DNA from 4 places in the Streptomyces sp. NPDC005017 genome. Region 3 is predicted to be linked to each of the others. Evidence: riboswitches for the same ligand, from Rfam matches in the RefSeq annotation. Region 3 holds a riboswitch; each other region holds the start of a gene.

Region 1 (4,182 bases), on a different contig from region 3:
TACATCCAGGCGATCTTGTGTCGCAGCAGGGTCAGCACGGAGATCAGCGCGGGGCTTCCGGAGGCCTGGGCGAGCGTCTCGTGGAACCAGCTCCCCAGGGACCTCAGATCGTCGCTGCTGCCCCGTCTGGCCCGCTCCTGGCCCAGCCGCACCAGACCGCGCAGCACCTTCAGATGGGCCTCGGTGCGGCGCTGCGCGGCCCGGGAGGCGCCGAGCGGCTCCAGCAGCATGCGCATCTCCAGCAGGTCCGCGGCCTCCTGCTCGGTGGGTTCGGCGACACAGGCGCCCGCGTGCCGCCGGGTCACCACGAACCCCTCCGCCTCCAGCGTGCGCAGGGCCTCCCGGACGGGGACGCGCGAGACGCCGTAGCGCTTCGCCAGCACTTCCTCGGTGAGCCGGCCGCCGCGTTCGTAGACACCCGCGACGATGTCGTCCCGGATCGCCGTGCACACCGAGTGCGCCGGAACACGCATGACCGACCTCCGCATTAATCCCCGTGAAACGTCGACGATTGACGTGTGTTCAGCGACTCTATTGCAATCACGCCGAATTTCCGAAGGCCGGCCGGAATCCATGAATATTTTTTGGACATACGACCGCCTCCGGACGGCCGAATCGAACGCTCGGCGACGGGCGGCGAACACCTGGGCTACAGGAGCGGCGCCCCTCCGAGGGGGCGGGAACGTCGAAAGCCCCGGCCGTGACGGCCGGGGCTTTCGGTACGGCGTACGTGGTCACCCGCTGAGCGGTGCCCACGTGGGCGCGGACACGGGGATCAGATGTTCACGCCGTGCGAGCGCAGGTAGGAGACCGGGTCGATGTCCGAGCCGTACTCCTCGCCCGAGCGGGCCTCGAAGTGCAGGTGCGCGCCGGTGACGTTGCCGGTGGCGCCGGACAGCCCCAGCTGCTGGCCCGGGACGACCGACTGGCCCACCGCGACGGCGATGGAGGACAGGTGGCCGTACTGGGTGTAGGTGCCGTCGTGCATCCGTACGACCACCTGGTTGCCGTACGCGCCGCCCCAGCCCGCCTCGACGACGGTGCCCATGCCGACGGCCTGGACGACCGTGCCGCTGGCGGCGTGGAAGTCGACACCGGTGTGGCTGCCGGAGGACCACACGGCGCCGCCGGTGCGGTAGCCGGTGGAGACGTAGGAGCCGGCGATCGGCGACACGAAGGTGTTCAGACGCTTGCGCTCGGCCTCGCGGGCGGCGCGCTCCTCGGCCTCGCGGGCGGCCTCCGCACGCTCCTCCGCGCGCTTCTTGGCGGCCGCCTCGGCACGCTGCTCGGCGAGCGCCTTCTCGGCGGCCAGCTTCTGCGCGTCGGCCTGGGCGTCGATCTGGTCGGCGACCGAGTCGCCGAGGGTGATGACCGGCAGCAGACCGGTCTGCTCGGTCTCGGGCTGCTCGGCTGCGAGGGCCGGAGCGGCCAGGGTGCCGATGGCGCCGGTGGTGGCGAGCGCCGCGACGCCCGCCGCGCGGACGGTGCCGCGCTGCATCCGGCTGGGACGGCGGTGCTTCCCGGTGGCGCGGGTGAACGCCATGTAGTGGCTGGTCCTTTCCTTCCTTCTCGCCTACCGGGTTAGCTGACGGGTTCGGAGCAGGAAGGTCTCCTACGGACCCCCTCGCCTGCGCGCGGGCGTCCGATTCACCCCAGGGACTTCGGTGGGTCCCCGGCTCCCCTGGCTCGCGCCGTGGGGGACTCGGCGATGACTGTCCGGTGCCGCGGCTGCGGCGCACTGCCTGACGAACAGCCCGCATGACGCTAAGGGGACTGTCTTCCAATCCTCAAACCGATCAGAGGATTTGTAGCGCATGCCACAGGGCAGATGGGACTTCTCTCCCGCAATCCCCTGTCAATACAGACAAAAACGGGCCCTGGTGACACTCCGGTCACCAGGGCCCCGCGCGCGCGTGACGTGGATTGTCCGCGTTCGGGTCCTTCGCGCTCGTCACCGCAGGACCTCACGCGCGTGACGCCGGCCTCCTCGCCACGCGCGCGTGCCCTCACGTCCCTACTCGGCCGCCACGACGGTCACTTCACCGATGCCGAGGGCCTCCACCGGCTCCTTGATCTCCGCCGCGTCGCCGACCAGGACCGTCACCAGCCGGTCCACGGGGAAGGCGTTCACGACGGCCGCCGTGGCCTCCACCGTGCCGGTGGCGGCGAGCTGCTGATACAGCGTCGCCTGGAAGTCGTCGGGCAGGTGCTGCTCGACCTGGTCGGCCAGCGTGCCCGCGACCGCGGCGGCGGTCTCGTACTTGAGCGGCGCCACCCCGACCAGGTTCTGCACCGCGACGTCCCGCTCGGCGTCGGTCAGGCCCTCCGCCGCGAGCGTGCGCAGTACCGTCCACAGGTCCGCCAGGGCGGGGCCGGTGTTCGGGGTGTCGACGGAACCGCTGATGGCGAGCATCGACACGCCCGAGCCGTCGGGCGCGGAGCGCAGCACCTGGCCGAACGACCGCACGCCGTAGGTGTAGCCCTTCTCCTCGCGCAGGACGCGGTCCAGGCGGGAGGTGAGGGTACCGCCCAGGCAGTACGTGCCGAGGATCTGCGCGGGCCACACGCGGTCGTGCCGGTCGGACCCGACGCGGCCGATGAGCAGCTGCGTCTGGACGGCGCCGGGCCGGTCCACGATGACGACCCGGCCGGTGTCGTCGGCGGTCACCGCGGGGACCGGCCGGGGCGCGGCCTTGGAGCCCGTCCAGGCGCCCAGGGTGTCGCCGAGAAGCGCGTCCAGGTCGACGCCCTCCAGGTCGCCCACGACGACCGCCGTGGCCGTGCCGGGGCGCACGTGCCGCTCGTAGAAGGCGCGCACGGCCGCGGAGTCGATCGCGGTGACCGTCTCCTCGGAGCCCTGACGCGGGCGGGACATGCGCGAGTCGGCCGGGAACAGCTCCTTGGAGAGCTCCTTGGCCGCGCGCCGGGCCGGGTTGGCCAGCTCGTGCGGGATCTCGTCGAGACGGTTGGTCACCAGCCGCTCGATCTCGCTGTCGGCGAAGGCGGGGGCCCGCAGCGCGTCGGCGAGCAGGCCGAGCGCCTTGGCCAGCCGGGAGACGGGAACCTCCAGGCTGAGACGGACGCCTGGGTGGTCGGCGTGCGAGTCGAGGGTGGCGCCGCAGCGCTCCAGCTCGGCCGCGAAGTCCTCGGCGGAGTGCTTGTCGGTGCCCTCGGAGAAGGCCCGGGCCATGATCGTGGCCACGCCCTCCTGGGCGGCCGGCTCGGCGTCGAGCGGCGCGTCCAGGAGCACCTCGACGGCGACGACCTGCTGGCCGGGGCGGTGGCAGCGCAGCACGGTCAGGCCGTTGTCGAGGGTCCCGCGCGCGGGCGCCGGGAACGCCCAGGGCCGGGCGTCGCCGGGCTGCGGCTGGGGGTGGAAGTCCATGGTGGCGAGCTCGGTCACTTGGCCGTCTCCTCGTTCGTGTCGGCACCGGCCTCGACGGTGGCCTCGGCCTCCGGGTCCTCGGGGAAGTCCTCGTCCTCGGTGTGCTGCGCGGACTCCGGGGACAGCGGCTCGTAGACGAGCACCGCGCGGTTGTCGGGCCGCAGCCGGGCCGCGGCGACCTCGCGGACCTCCTCGGCCGACACCTCCAGCACGCGCTTCACCGCCGTCAGGGCGAGCTGCGGGTCGCCGAACAGCACGGCGAAACGGCACAGTTCGTCGGCCCGGCCCGCGACCGTGCCGAGCCGGTCCAGCCACTCGCGCTCCAACTGCGCCTGGGCGCGCTCCATCTCCTCGGCGGTCGGCCCCTCGGCGGCGAACCGCGCGAGCTCCTCGTCGATGGCGGCCTCGATGACCGGCACCTCGACGTCCCCGGAGGTCTTGACGTCCAGCCAGCCCAGCGAGGGCGCCCCGGCCAGGCGCAGCAGGCCGAAGCCGGCCGCGACGGCCGTACGGTCACGGCGTACCAGCCGGTTGTACAGGCGCGAGGACTCGCCGCCGCCGAGGACGGTGAGCGCGAGGTCGACGGCGTCGCACGCGCGCGTGCCGTCGTGCGGCAGCCGGTAGGCGGCCATCAGGGCCCGCGCGGGGACCTCCTCCTCGACGACCTCGCGCAGCTGCTCGCCGATGACGTCGGGGAGGGTGCCGTCGCGCGGGGCCGGCTTGCCGTCGTGGGCCGCGATGGAGCCGAAGTACTTCTCGATCCAGGCGAGGGTCTGCTCGGGGTCGATGTCGCCGAC
Region 2 (4,182 bases), on a different contig from region 3:
AGCGGTCTGCTCGCGACCGGGGTGGAGGAACTGCTGCGCTACGACGGCCCGGTGGAGCTGGCGACCTGGCGGTTCGCCACCCGGCCGCTGACGATCGGGGGGCAGGACATCGCGGCCGGCGACCCGGTGCTGGTGGTGCTGGCGGCGGCGGACCGCGACCCGGAGCGGTTCACCGACCCGGATCTGCTGGACCTCGCGCGCCGCGACAACCAGCACCTGGGATACGGGCACGGCATCCACTACTGCCTCGGCGCCCCGCTCGCCCGGCTGGAGGGGCAGACCGCGCTGGCCACCCTGCTCACCCGGCTGCCGGATCTGCGACTGGCCGCGGATCCGGAGGAGTTGCGCTGGCGCGGCGGCCTCATCATGCGGGGCCTGCGCACGCTGCCGGTCGAGTTCACGCCCGTGGACCCGCCGGAACCGGCAGACCAGATGCGCCAATCCCTATAGACCGGGGCAACCCGACCGTGCCGTTCTCCGTGTGGAACTGACGCGGGCAAAGGTGACACACCATCAACACTGTGATCTTCACGTGATCTGCGCGGCATGAACTTGTGACAAGTGATCGTCTGCCTATACGTTCACCCATCAGCGCGGCGCCTCGCAGTACCCGCCGCGCCGGTCGTTGCTGTCGCCCGAAAGGTCTCCGCATGCTCTCCGGGAACGGTCGTCACCGTCGCCCCCGTCAGGCTCCGGCTCTTGTCGTCGCGGCAGGAGTGACCGGCTCTGCCATCGCCATCCCGTTGCTGGGCGCCTCCGGCGCGAGCGCGGCGGACGCTTCCACCTGGGACCGGGTCGCGGAGTGCGAGACGGGAGGGGCCTGGAGCGCGAACGACGGGTACGGGCAGTACGGCGGGCTGAGGCTGAGCCAGCTCGACTGGGACAGCTACGGCGGGCTGGAGTACGCCCCGGGTCCCGACCAGGCGAGCCGGCGCCAGCAGATAGCCGTCGCCGAGCGCGTTCTCGCGGACCAGGGTGTCGCGGCGTGGCCGACGTGCGGTCCGCTCGTGGGACTCACGGCCGACTCGGGCGAGGCGGACGCCGGCACCGGTGCCGACGGGGACGATTCGGGACTTTCGGGATTGACCGACACTTCTGACTCGTCCGGTGCGTCGGGATCGGACTCGGACGGTGGCTCGGACGGTGACTCCGGCTCCTCGGAGGCCGGTTCGGGCAATTCCAGCAACTCGACCAAGTCGGACAGTTCCACCACTTCGGACTCCGACTCCGAGGCCGACGGGACCGCCTCCGCGTCCCCGAGCCCGTCTCGGGAGGCCGACGGCTCCGGGGCGGGTGACGCCGAGGATTCGGACAAGTCCGGCGAGAACGGTGGCTCTTCGGACAGTTCGGCCGGGGACGGTACCGGCCGGCATCGCGGCGCGAGCGCCGAGGAGGGCGCGGGCGCCGACGGCGAGGCGGCCGCCGAGGACGGCCGCGACGGCGACACGGCGGGCCGTCACGCCTCGCGCAGCGGCGCCGCCGCGCGTGACGCCGCCGACGGCGAGTACACCGTCCGGGAGGGCGACAGTCTCTGGGGCATCGCCGACTCCCTTGAGCTCCAGGGCGGATGGTCGGAGCTGTACGCCGGTAACCGCGAGACGGTCGGTGTCGATCCGAACCTCATCGTGCCCGGTCAGAAGCTTGCGGTAGGTATCGAACCGGGCGAAAAGTAGCGGGAGTTCACGTCACGGTTCGATGGCTAATGTCCGTTTTGGCGAAAGTGTGGGATGAGTCTCAGACGCCCTGATCGTCTTTGAAATTCCGCCAATCGCGTGTCTACGGTCGTGACCGCTCGCCAACGTGAGCCCCGGTCGCCGCAACGCCGAATCCTGCCAGTGGCGCCATCCGGGAACAGTCGTCGCGTAAGCGCCGTAGGCAGGAGCGGGGGACCCAAGGTAAGTGCCGGGCCCGGCAGTCGAGGTGACTCGACGCCGGAACCGGCTTGGGGTGAAGCCGCGCACCGAGGAGTGCGCGGCCGGGCAACTCAACCGGCCCGAACCCGACAGCTCACCTCGCAGGCGTCGGTGAGGGGATCCTCCATGCTGTTTTCCGGCAAGGGCAAGCACCGTCGTCCGTCCAAGGCCACTCGCGCCATCGCCATCGCCGGTGTGACCGGCGCCGCGGTCGCCGCCCCGCTGATCGCGGCCGGCGGCGCCTCCGCCGCCACGTCCTCCGAGTGGGACGCCGTCGCCCAGTGCGAGTCCGGCGGCAACTGGTCCATCAACACCGGCAACGGCTACTACGGCGGTCTCCAGTTCTCGGCCTCCACCTGGGCCGCCTACGGCGGCACGCAGTACGCCGCCACCGCCGACCAGGCGAGCAAGTCCCAGCAGATCCAGATCGCCGAGAAGGTCCTCGCGGGCCAGGGCAAGGGTGCCTGGCCGGTCTGCGGCGTCGGCCTGTCGAGCGCCGCGTACGACGGTGGCTCCGCCGCCCCGGCCGCCCCCGCGCAGCCGGAGTCGCAGCCGAGCACCAGCACCGACACTCGCTCGACCGAGCAGCAGAGCGCCTCCCGTTCGCAGGAGCGCCCCGCCGTCAAGAAGTCGGCCGCGAAGAAGACCGTCACCACCCCGACCGGCAAGAAGGTCAAGAAGGGTGACGGCGAGTACAAGGTCGTCAAGGGCGACAGCCTCAGCACCATCGCCGAGAAGCACAAGGTCAAGGGCGGCTGGCAGAAGCTGTTCAAGCTGAACCAGGACATCGTCGACGACGCGGACTTCATCTACCCGGGTCAGCAGCTGCACCTGAAGTAGTCCGCCGCGCGGCCGCCGCGGCCCGGCTCCCACCGGGCCCCGGCCGCACCCGGCCCCGGGCTGTCCCGGCCCCCACCGGACAGCCCGGACCGCCCCGGACCACTTTCGATCCCCCAGGGCCGCTCAAGCCCCCGGGCCTCCGGCCCCGGGACGTCCTCGGCGTCACGAGGTCACCCCGCCCCCACGGACCCGCCCCCCACGGACCCCCGGTCCGCGGAGTCGCCTCCGCCTCGCCTCCCCTCACCGGCCGTTCCGGCCCACGGGGTCGCCCGTCCCCACAGGCTTCCCGGCCTCACGGTGCCGCCCCCGTCCCCCATGCCCCCGCCCCGGCGCGTCTTCCCCCGTACGCGCCGGGGCGGAGTCATGTCCGGACACCTGTCCCGCCCGCAGGGCTCCCGTCCCCGACCCGCCCCACCACCCGCAACACCGCGCCCTCGCAGACCCACCTGGCAGACCCATGCCACCGACCCGCCCCACCACCCGCAACACCGCGCCCCCGCAGACCCACCCGGCAGACCCACGCCACCGACCCACCCCACCGCCACCAGCGACGGCCCCGAGCCACCCCTCGGTCGCCCACCTCCGCGGCCAGCCCCGTTTCCGCCAAGTTCGGAGACGTATCCGGGAACGCTTTTGTTCCGTTCAGAAACAATTTACTCTCGGTTCCGTCCACGTGATGAGCCATCGGCTGGCCGATCGGCCGGAGCCGGTTAGGCTCGTCTCGCAGAGCCACACCCGCGGCCTGCCCACCGCGTCACATCCATGAAGGAGATGCTCGTGCCGTCCATCGACGTCGTCGTAGCCCGGGAAATCCTGGACTCCCGAGGCAACCCCACGGTCGAGGTCGAGGTCGGCCTCGACGACGGCAGCACGGGTCGTGCCGCCGTTCCGTCCGGTGCCTCCACCGGTGCCTTCGAGGCCATCGAGCTCCGTGACGGCGACCCCAACCGCTACCTCGGCAAGGGCGTCGAGAAGGCCGTCCTCGCCGTGATCGAGCAGATCGGCCCGGAGCTCGTCGGCTACGACGCCACCGAGCAGCGCCTGATCGACCAGGCGATGTTCGACCTGGACGCCACCGACAACAAGGGCTCGCTCGGCGCCAACGCCATCCTCGGCGTCTCCCTCGCCGTCGCCCACGCCGCCTCCGAGGCCAGCGACCTGCCCCTCTTCCGCTACCTGGGCGGCCCGAACGCGCACCTGCTGCCCGTTCCGATGATGAACATCCTGAACGGCGGCTCGCACGCCGACTCCAACGTGGACATCCAGGAGTTCATGATCGCCCCCATCGGCGCGGAGTCCTTCTCCGAGGCCCTGCGCTGGGGCGCCGAGGTCTACCACACCCTCAAGAAGGTGCTGAAGACCAAGGGCCTGTCCACCGGCCTCGGCGACGAGGGCGGCTTCGCCCCGAACCTGGAGTCCAACCGCGCCG
Region 3 (4,182 bases):
TGCCTGGTGGCGTGGTGGGGCAGGCTAGTTGCGCCGGGTTTCGGTCACGTTAACCGAGCTGTGATCCGCCGACGCCCGTCATCGCCCGCAGTCCGGCGCGCAGCGTCTCCTGCGGGACGTCGCCGAACAGGGCCGTCCGCACGGCGAATCCCTGCACCACGGCGACCATCACGCGGGCGAGCGCGTCGGCGTCCGCGTCCTTCGCCGGCAGCCCCGCCCGGCGGTAGGACTCGGCGACCTCCCGCCGGCCCTCCGGGATGCGTTCGAAGCCGGGCGCGAGCAGCGCGGCGAGCTGTTCGTTGCGCAGGGTCTCGGTCCACACCTGCACCATCAGCCGGGGGAACATCCACTCGCCGCCCTCCAGCAGCAGCGGCCGTCGCTCGCGCATCCCGGCCGGCACCCGGGGCATCAGCACGTCCGGCCCGAGGACGACCCGCGCGGGGCGACGCCGGGCGCCAGCGTGCCGCCGCTAAGCCTCGCCGGTGTGGCGATGGGCGCCCTGGTCGTCCTGGGCGGACTGCGGGGCGGTCGCGCGGTGGCCGTGCTGTGGGCACCGCGGGCCTGGCCGGCGCGGTCGGGGCGGCCCTCGCGCACAGCCGGCCGGGTGTGCTGACGGGCGACTGGTGGACGGAGGCCGCGGGGTCCTCGCCCTGCCCGCGCCGGCCGTCGGCGGCACGGTCGCGGGCCTCGCCTCGCTGATCGGCCCGGCCGGATCGGCCTCGCCTCGGGCGTGGTCGTCCTGCTGGGCGACCCCTTCTCCCGGGCCGCCTCCGCACCGCAGATGCTGCCCGAGCCCGTAGGGGTCCTCGGCCAGTGGCTGCCGCCCGGCGCAGGGGCGACGCTGATCCGCTCGGTCTCCTGCTTCGACGGCGCCGCGGGGGCCGGCCCGGCCCTGACGCCGACCGTCTGGGCGGTGCTGGGACTCGCCGCGGTCGTCCTGGACGGCGCGCTGAGGGCGCGGGCCGTGCCGTCGGCACCGGCCGCCGCCGCGCACCGGCCGGTGCCGGCCGGCTGATCCACGGTCACCAGGAGTCGAGCGGCCGCCCGCGACGGACGGAGAGTCAGTTGACCGATCGTCACCAGGAGACGTCCGCGCGCCGTCGGCCGTCTCCGGGACCGTTCGCCGAACCGCCCCGCGGGCCGTCTCCGAGTCCGTTCGCCGAACCGTCCGGACCAGCCGCCAAACCGACCAAATGACGTACCCCCTATTGGAGTAGAAACCTCTCGACCTGAGGGGCCCGCGCGGTTGCGCAGCACGCGCGGACGAGAGCCCGCGGCAGGGGTTTCCGTGCTGGTCCGGGGCCGTTCCGGGGTCTCGACAAGCCCCGGTTGATCACTGTGTCCACCCGAACGGGTGAGTGGTGAGCAACAACACAAATCCCCGTTTCCGTTGGGCATTTCGGTCACTTGTGAGTGAAGATCCCTGTCTGACGACAAGCCCCCGCCACCGCGGCGGGGCGGTCCGGGCGGACGCCGAGTCCTGCCGCCGCCCGGATGACCGGTCGACAGGAGTGGATCGGCAGGAGTGGAGGACCCAGGCACGACGGGCCGCCGGAGCGCAAGTTCCGAGTGGTCCTTGGGGTGAAGCCGCCTTCGGGCGGCCGGGCTACTTCGCCAGTCCGAATCCGACAGGTCATCCTTCTCAGGCGGTTTGACGAAGGGTTGCGCATGACCGCGCAGAATCGTGTCCCGTCGCTCATGGCCCGAGCCGGTACGGCTTCGGCCCTCACCATCGCCGCGGTGGGCGGCTCGCTCGTGGTGCCGGGGGGCGCCGCCGAGGCCGCCGCCGCCACGCCCGCGACGAAGGCGCTCCAGGTCGCCGCCTCGAAGAAGGGCTCGCCGTACAAGTACGGCGCCACCGGGCCGTACCGGTTCGACTGCTCCGGGCTGACGATGTACTCGTACAAGAAGGCGGGCAAGACGCTGCCTCGTACGGCGGCCCAGCAGTACAACAAGACCCGGCACATCTCGGCCAGGAGCCGCAGGGCCGGGGACCTGGTGTTCTTCCACTCGGGCTCGAACGTGTACCACGTGGGCATCTACGCCGGTAAGGGCAAGATCTGGCACTCGCCGAAGACGGGTGACGTGGTGCGGCTCCAGAAGATCTGGACGAGCAGTGTCTGGTACGGGCGTGTGAGCTGATCCGCTCCCGGGCGGTGCGGTTGCCCTGACAGGCCGTCACCGCCCGGGTCCGCCCGGTTTCGCCGGGGCGGTTTCGCCGGGGGCGACCTGAGCGGTGTGGGTTCTTGCTCGCGCCTGCCGGCGGGCGTGCGTGGAGCTGTGCGGGCCTGTGTGGGCTTGTCGCGCAGTTCCCCGCGCCTCCTTGTCGGGGCTGGTGGTCGCGCCGTTTCTCGGGGCCTGGCGGGGCGGTCGTGGCGAGCTTGGTGCGCAGTTCCCCGCGCCCCTTCTCGGGCCCTGGCGGAGCTGTCGTGGCCGGCTTGTCGCGCGGTTCCCCGCGCCCCTTTCTCTTGCCCCTCTGCAGCCCGTTGTCAGGGGTCGTTCTGGACGGCTGTGGGGATCGGGTGGGCGGGGACGGTCCAGGGGAGTTCGATGGCGACCGTCTTGCCGCCCTCGCGGGTGGGGCGGACGCGGAGCCTGCCGCCGCATTCCGCCGTCAGCCAGCGGATGATGACCATGCCGCGGCCGTTGTCCTGCTGCACGGCGGCCGGGAGCCGTTTGGGGAATCTCGGGTGGCTGTCGGTGACACCGATGCGCAGCTGTTCGTCACGCTCCAGGCGCATGGCCACCGTGAAGGTGGGTGACTGCCCGAAGGTGTGCTGTACCGCGTTGGTGGCGAGTTCGGAGACGATGAGCCGGATGCTGTCGGCCGCGTCCGTGTCCGACGGCAGGCCCCACTCCGCCAGGGTGTCGAGGACGTAGGCACGAGCCGCGGAGACCGAGGCGGGATCGCTCGGCAGAGTGACGGATGCTTCCAGGTGGTCTGCCATGGCGACGTCGTCCCTTTCCCACGGGACCGCGGTCCGACACGGATCGGATGGTTCGAGTACGGTCCCGGACTGGTGCTTCTCCGCCAGACTGCCACCAGTGCGCCGGTCATGGTGCCGAACCACCAAGATATGCATATATCTGTCGCTCGAAGCGGTGAACTCTGCGACGGCAGAACGTATTTGGGCGGCTCTTGAGGAGTAGGGAGTACTCCCGTGCAGCACGGTCCCGCGGTGCGCCGCCGCAAACTCGGCGCCGAGCTGCGTGCCCTGCGCGCCCGGACGGGGCTCACCAGTGGTGAGGCGGCCCGTCTGGTGGGCTGGCACCAGTCGAAAGTGAGCCGGATCGAGACGGGCGCGAGTGGCGTGAAACCGGCCGACGTGCGGTTACTGCTGGACGCCTACGGTGTCTCGGAACCCGAGCTGCGCGAGCTGCTGCTGACGTTGGCGGGCTCGGACGACGGGGTCGGCCGGCACCACTGGTGGCACGCCTACCGCGGGGTGCTGCCGCCCGCGTACCGGGACTTCATCAGCCTGGAGTCGCAGGCCAGTGCGATGCGCACGCTGGAGACCTCGGTCGTGCCCGGGCTGCTCCAGACGCCGGAGTACGCCCGCGCGGTGACCGGCGCCGCGGTCGGTGACCTGCGCGGCGAGCCCGACGACCGGCTGGACGCGCTGGTACGGGTACGGCTGGCCCGGCAGGACGTGCTGCGGGCTCGGCCGCCGCTGGAGCTGACCGCGGTGCTGGACGAGGCCGTACTGCGCCGGGAGGTGGGCGGGCCCGAGGTGATGGAACGGCAGTTGCGGAGCCTGCTGGAGGCGGCACGGCTGCCGCAGGTGCGCATCCAGGTGCTGCCGTTCTCGGCCGGGGCGCATATCGGCATCTCCGGGCCTTTCGTTATCTTCTCATTTCCGCGCACTTCTGATCTGGACGTGGTTGTTCTCGACCATATGACGAGTAGCCTCTACCTCGAACGGAAAGAAGACCTCGATGCCTACGTCGAGGCCTTCAACAGCCTTCAGAGGCACGCTCTTTCACCTGAGGACTCGCTGGATTACATCGCCACCACGGTCGACGGCGCGTAAGGAGGCACCATGACCGCACTGCCTAGCGATTTACCCTCCCGCACCTCACCGAACAGCGCACAGTGGCTGCGCAGCAGCTACAGCACCGGAGCCAACAACTGCGTCGAGACGGCCCGTCTGAGCGGACGTCTCGCCGTGCGCGACTCCAAGG
Region 4 (4,182 bases), on a different contig from region 3:
GTGCAGCGGGACGAGGAGACGGTGGACAAGCGCCTGTTCGGGCTGGTCGGCCTGCTGACCACGGTGAACGTCTTCATCGCCGTGCTCTGGACCTGACGCCCTCCGCCGAGTGCCGCGGGGCCCGCTCGCCCCGCAGCTCCGCTCGGGCCGCCGCGACGGCCAGGGCGGCCACCGCCAGCCAGGCGGCCACGGCGATCCACAGCAGCACCTGACCCGGGCCCTTCAGCCACGGGACGTCCAGGGCGGTGGACACGGACAGCGCCGCCGCCGCCGTCATGCCCATGGGGAAGACGGTGGACCAGCGCCGGACGTCGTAGCCCGGCCGCGGCCATCCGGCCTCGGCGGCGAGCAGGACGACGTAGCAGGCGACGTCGAGCAGGAGCAGGGTGAGGGTGACCGAGCGCAGGACGTCGTAGTCGTCCTGGTTCCACAGGTACAGCCGCGGGCTGTCGGCGGCGATCAGCTTCGATCCGGCCAGGGCGGAGATCGCGAGCGCGCCGCCCGCGATCCACTGGTCACCGGCGCCCCTGACCACCTGACGCGGATCGAAACGGGCCAGCGCGAAGCCGTAGACGACGAGGCCGAGCCAGAACAGCACCATGGCCGCGCGCGCCAGCCAGGCCACCTCCTCCGCCCCGGCCAGGGTCGCCCCGAGCACCGCGAGCCCCTGCGTGGCCACACAGCCGAGGAACACCGCCCCGGGCATCCGCTGCTTCCAGCGCCCGACCACGTCGACCATCAGCACCGGCCACAGCACCGTGGCGAGCGCCAGCAGCGCGTAGGCCAGGGACTGCCAGCCCAGCACCGAGAAACGCGTGCCCAGCACGGTCGTCGCGGCCACCGCCGTCAGGGCGGCCGGTGACCCCGCCTCCTCGAGCCACCGCCCCCGCTCCCGCAGCAGCCGTAGGACGAAGTCCGCCGCCAGGCCCAGCCACGCGAGGCAGGCGAGCACGAGCAGGATCCGCGACAGCACCTCGTGGCCGGACAGATGCAGACCGACCGACAGGATGCCGGTCGCCATCACGGCGGCCCCGGCCGCGGGCGGACGCTGCGCCCACCAGGCGCTCGGGGAAGTGGTGGTAGCGGGCATGCGCCCGATGCTAGGAACCAGCCCGTGCCGCGCACGCGGGCCACGCGCGGGCACGGCCGAAACCACGCCGTCGCCCGCCGAACAGCCCACAGCGCCGCCCGGTTCCCGGCGCCCCCTGATTTGAACGTGCGGGTTCGTCGTGGTTGATCGCGCAGTTCCCCGTACCCCTAAAAGCGGGGCCCCGGCCCTGAGACGCCTCAAGGGCACGCCCCTAAGGGGCGCGGGGAACTGCGCGACGACCCCGGCCGGGGTGCCCCGTGGCGCACCCATGGCCCCGTGGCACACCGATGACGCGCCCACGTGCGCACGTACGAGCCGCCGCGTACGGCCCTCACGCACCCACACGCGCTTACGAAGCCGCGTAACCGCCCTCACGCGCGCGTACCAGCCGCGTACGGCCCTCACGCGCGCGTGCCGCGTTCTCGCGTCAGCCCGGCCGCACCACGCTGTGGATCGAGCCCTCGCCGTCGTAGTAGATCGACTCCTCGCGGACGTAGGCGCCCGGCTTGGGGGCGTGGATCATCATGCCGTTGCCGATGTAGAGGCCGACGTGGCTGAGGTCGTCGTAGAAGAAGACGAGGTCACCGGGCCGGGCGTCGGTGAGGGAGACCGTGGTGCCCGCGTTGACCTGGTCCCACGTGGTGCGCGGGAGGGTGACGCCGGCGGCCTTCCACGCGGCCCCGGTGAGGCCGGAGCAGTCGTAGGAGTCGGGCCCCGTGGCGCCCCACACGTACGGCTTGCCGATCTGGGTGCGGGCGAAGGCGACCGCCTTGTCGCCCTTGGTGGAGGTCGAGGTGTCAGGCGCGGGCGTGGACGGCGTCTCGGTGGTGCCGGTGGAGGGCGACGGGGCCGGGTCCGGCCGCGCCGCCTCCCGGGCCGCGGCCTCCGCGGCGGCCGCCTCGCGCTCGCGCTGTTCCTCGGCCTGCTGCGCGGCGAGCTCGGCGGCCTTGCGGGCGGCCTCCTCGCGCTTCTGCTCCTCGATCCGCGCGAGCCGGGCCTTCTCCTCGGCGGTCAGCTGCGACAGCAGCTCGCGCGCGTCGGAGAGCTTCTTCTGGACGGTCGCCTTGGCCGTCCTCAGCTCGGTCTGGGAGTCGGTCAGCGTCGCGAGGCTCTCGGTGGCCTCGCGGCGCTTCTCCATGGTCTCGGACTGCTGGGTGACGTAGTCGTCGACCGCGTCCTTCTGACGGCCGGTCAGCCGGTCCATCAGCTGGTTCTGGTCGAAGTAGTCCTGCGGGCTGTCGGCGAGGAGGAAGGTCGCCGTGTCCGGCGCGGCGGAGCCGGTGCGGTACTGGGCCGCGGCGAAGGAACCGAGTTCCTCGCGCGCGTCGTTGAGCTTCTGGGTGCGCTTGGCGACGTCGTCCAGGAGGGTGTCGACCTGCTTGCGCTGCTTGGTGGTCCGCTCCTTGGCGGAGTTGTACTTCTCGGTCGCCGACTCCGCCTGGCGGTAGAGATCGTCGACCTTCTTCTCGACCTCCTCCAGGCTCGGCCGGTCGTCGTCCGAGGGGGTGGCGTTGGCCGTCTGGGACAGCAGGGCCACGGAGGTGAGGGCCGCCGTGGCCAGGGCGGGGGTCCGTATGCCTGCGACACGCGTCCCGGCGGGACGCGGCTTGCGGTGCGACGCCAAGAGAGGCGACTCCTTCCATCGGCCGCCTACCGAGTTAGCTGTCGGGTTCGGGCGGGTGGTTCGGAAGGGTTGCCCTACGGCTCGCTCCCGCGAGGAAGTGAGCCGATTCACCCCGGGATCTGTGGGTCCCCGGCTCCGGCGGGCGTTCGGGCGCACCGGACTCGGCGGAGGCGGTACGGCCCGGCGTCGTTCGCCGGTGGGGGTCGTACGGCCTGCCCGGAACCGTAGCCAACTCGTGTGGCACGTGTGAAGGTTGATGGGCGATATGCCCGATACATTTTTGTGACCTTGTCGTGCACGCGCTTGTTGTGCCGCAGGCTGTGCCGTCGGCGCTACGCAGGGTGGTGGCGGGGAGTTCTCCGGACGGCGGCCGGTTGTCGGTGGGGGCCCCTAGACTCGGAGAGCGATGAGCAGCCTCTTTGACGACAGCTTCCTGGCGGACCTCCAGGCCCCTCGCGGGCACGAGGAGGAGCACCCGCCGCCGCCCGAGGACGAGCATGCTCCGGAGCGCGTTCCGGAGGATCTGTTCGGCGGGAAGTTCGACGTGCCCCCGGACCGGGACCAGTACTACCGTGACGGCGCCCCGCGCCCGGTGATCGACGCGGCGGCCCTGCTGGACGGTCTCAACGACAACCAGCGAGCCGCGGTCGTCCACTCCGGCTCCCCGCTGCTCATCGTGGCCGGCGCCGGCTCCGGCAAGACCCGTGTGCTCACCCACCGCATCGCGCATCTGCTGGGCGAGCGCCATGTGCACCCGGGCCAGATCCTCGCGATCACCTTCACCAACAAGGCCGCGGGCGAGATGAAGGAGCGCGTCGAGCAGCTCGTCGGCCCGCGGGCGAACGCGATGTGGGTGATGACCTTCCACAGCGCGTGCGTGCGCATCCTGCGCCGCGAGTCCAAGAAGCTCGGCTTCACGTCGTCCTTCTCGATCTACGACGCCGCCGACTCCAAGCGCCTGATGGCCCTGGTCTGCCGCGACCTGGACCTCGACCCGAAGCGCTTCCCGCCGAAGTCCTTCAGCGCCAAGATCAGCAACCTGAAGAACGAGCTGATCGACGAGGAGGACTTCGCCGCCCAGGCGTCCGACGGCTTCGAGAAGACCCTCGCCCAGGCCTACGCGATGTACCAGTCGCGGCTGCGCGAGGCGAACGCCCTCGACTTCGACGACCTGATCATGACGACGGTCAATCTGCTGCGCGCCTTCCCGGACGTCGCCGAGCACTACCGCCGCCGCTTCCGCCACGTCCTGGTCGACGAGTACCAGGACACCAACCACGCCCAGTACGCCCTGGTGCGCGAGCTGGTGGGCACCGGTGAGCACCCGGTCGACGCACCGTCCAGCGAGTACGACGTGCCGCCCGCCGAGCTCTGCGTGGTGGGTGACGCCGACCAGTCGATCTACGCCTTCCGCGGCGCGACCATCCGCAACATCCTCCAGTTCGAGGAGGACTACCCGGACGCGACG

Evidence for each region. Region 3 has a riboswitch for cyclic di-AMP ahead of ACFYR0_RS05525 (C40 family peptidase). Riboswitches for the same ligand answer to the same signal wherever they lie in the genome.
Region 1: it holds a riboswitch for cyclic di-AMP, as region 3 does, so the genes downstream of both, ACFYR0_RS15165 (M23 family metallopeptidase) here and ACFYR0_RS05525 (C40 family peptidase) in region 3, are expected to answer to the same signal.
Region 2: it holds a riboswitch for cyclic di-AMP, as region 3 does, so the genes downstream of both, ACFYR0_RS23080 (transglycosylase family protein) here and ACFYR0_RS05525 (C40 family peptidase) in region 3, are expected to answer to the same signal.
Region 4: it holds a riboswitch for cyclic di-AMP, as region 3 does, so the genes downstream of both, ACFYR0_RS00250 (NlpC/P60 family protein) here and ACFYR0_RS05525 (C40 family peptidase) in region 3, are expected to answer to the same signal.

What each region holds. Positions count from the first base shown of each region.
Region 1 covers NZ_JBIALD010000008.1:223,537-227,718, forward strand. Annotated here, with positions in the region: gene ACFYR0_RS15160 (GntR family transcriptional regulator) at 1-473, opposite strand, end outside; gene ACFYR0_RS15165 (M23 family metallopeptidase) at 776-1,543, opposite strand; cyclic di-AMP (ydaO/yuaA leader) riboswitch at 1,557-1,718, opposite strand; gene ACFYR0_RS15170 (M16 family metallopeptidase) at 2,015-3,403, opposite strand; gene ACFYR0_RS15175 (M16 family metallopeptidase) at 3,400-4,182, opposite strand, start outside.
Region 2 covers NZ_JBIALD010000015.1:91,467-95,648, reverse strand. Annotated here, with positions in the region: gene ACFYR0_RS23090 (cytochrome P450) at 1-450, shown strand, start outside; gene ACFYR0_RS23085 (transglycosylase family protein) at 717-1,673, shown strand; cyclic di-AMP (ydaO/yuaA leader) riboswitch at 1,858-2,036, shown strand; gene ACFYR0_RS23080 (transglycosylase family protein) at 2,040-2,753, shown strand; gene eno (phosphopyruvate hydratase) at 3,525-4,182, shown strand, end outside.
Region 3 covers NZ_JBIALD010000003.1:105,119-109,300, reverse strand. Annotated here, with positions in the region: gene ACFYR0_RS05535 (TetR family transcriptional regulator C-terminal domain-containing protein) at 50-388, opposite strand; gene ACFYR0_RS05530 (hypothetical protein) at 731-1,015, shown strand; cyclic di-AMP (ydaO/yuaA leader) riboswitch at 1,462-1,664, shown strand; gene ACFYR0_RS05525 (C40 family peptidase) at 1,669-2,142, shown strand; gene ACFYR0_RS05520 (ATP-binding protein) at 2,490-2,948, opposite strand; gene ACFYR0_RS05515 (helix-turn-helix domain-containing protein) at 3,162-4,031, shown strand; gene ACFYR0_RS05510 (DUF397 domain-containing protein) at 4,041-4,182, shown strand, end outside.
Region 4 covers NZ_JBIALD010000001.1:66,750-70,931, forward strand. Annotated here, with positions in the region: gene ACFYR0_RS00240 (hypothetical protein) at 1-96, shown strand, start outside; gene ACFYR0_RS00245 (tellurite resistance/C4-dicarboxylate transporter family protein) at 74-1,090, opposite strand; gene ACFYR0_RS00250 (NlpC/P60 family protein) at 1,518-2,714, opposite strand; cyclic di-AMP (ydaO/yuaA leader) riboswitch at 2,722-2,891, opposite strand; gene pcrA (DNA helicase PcrA) at 3,121-4,182, shown strand, end outside.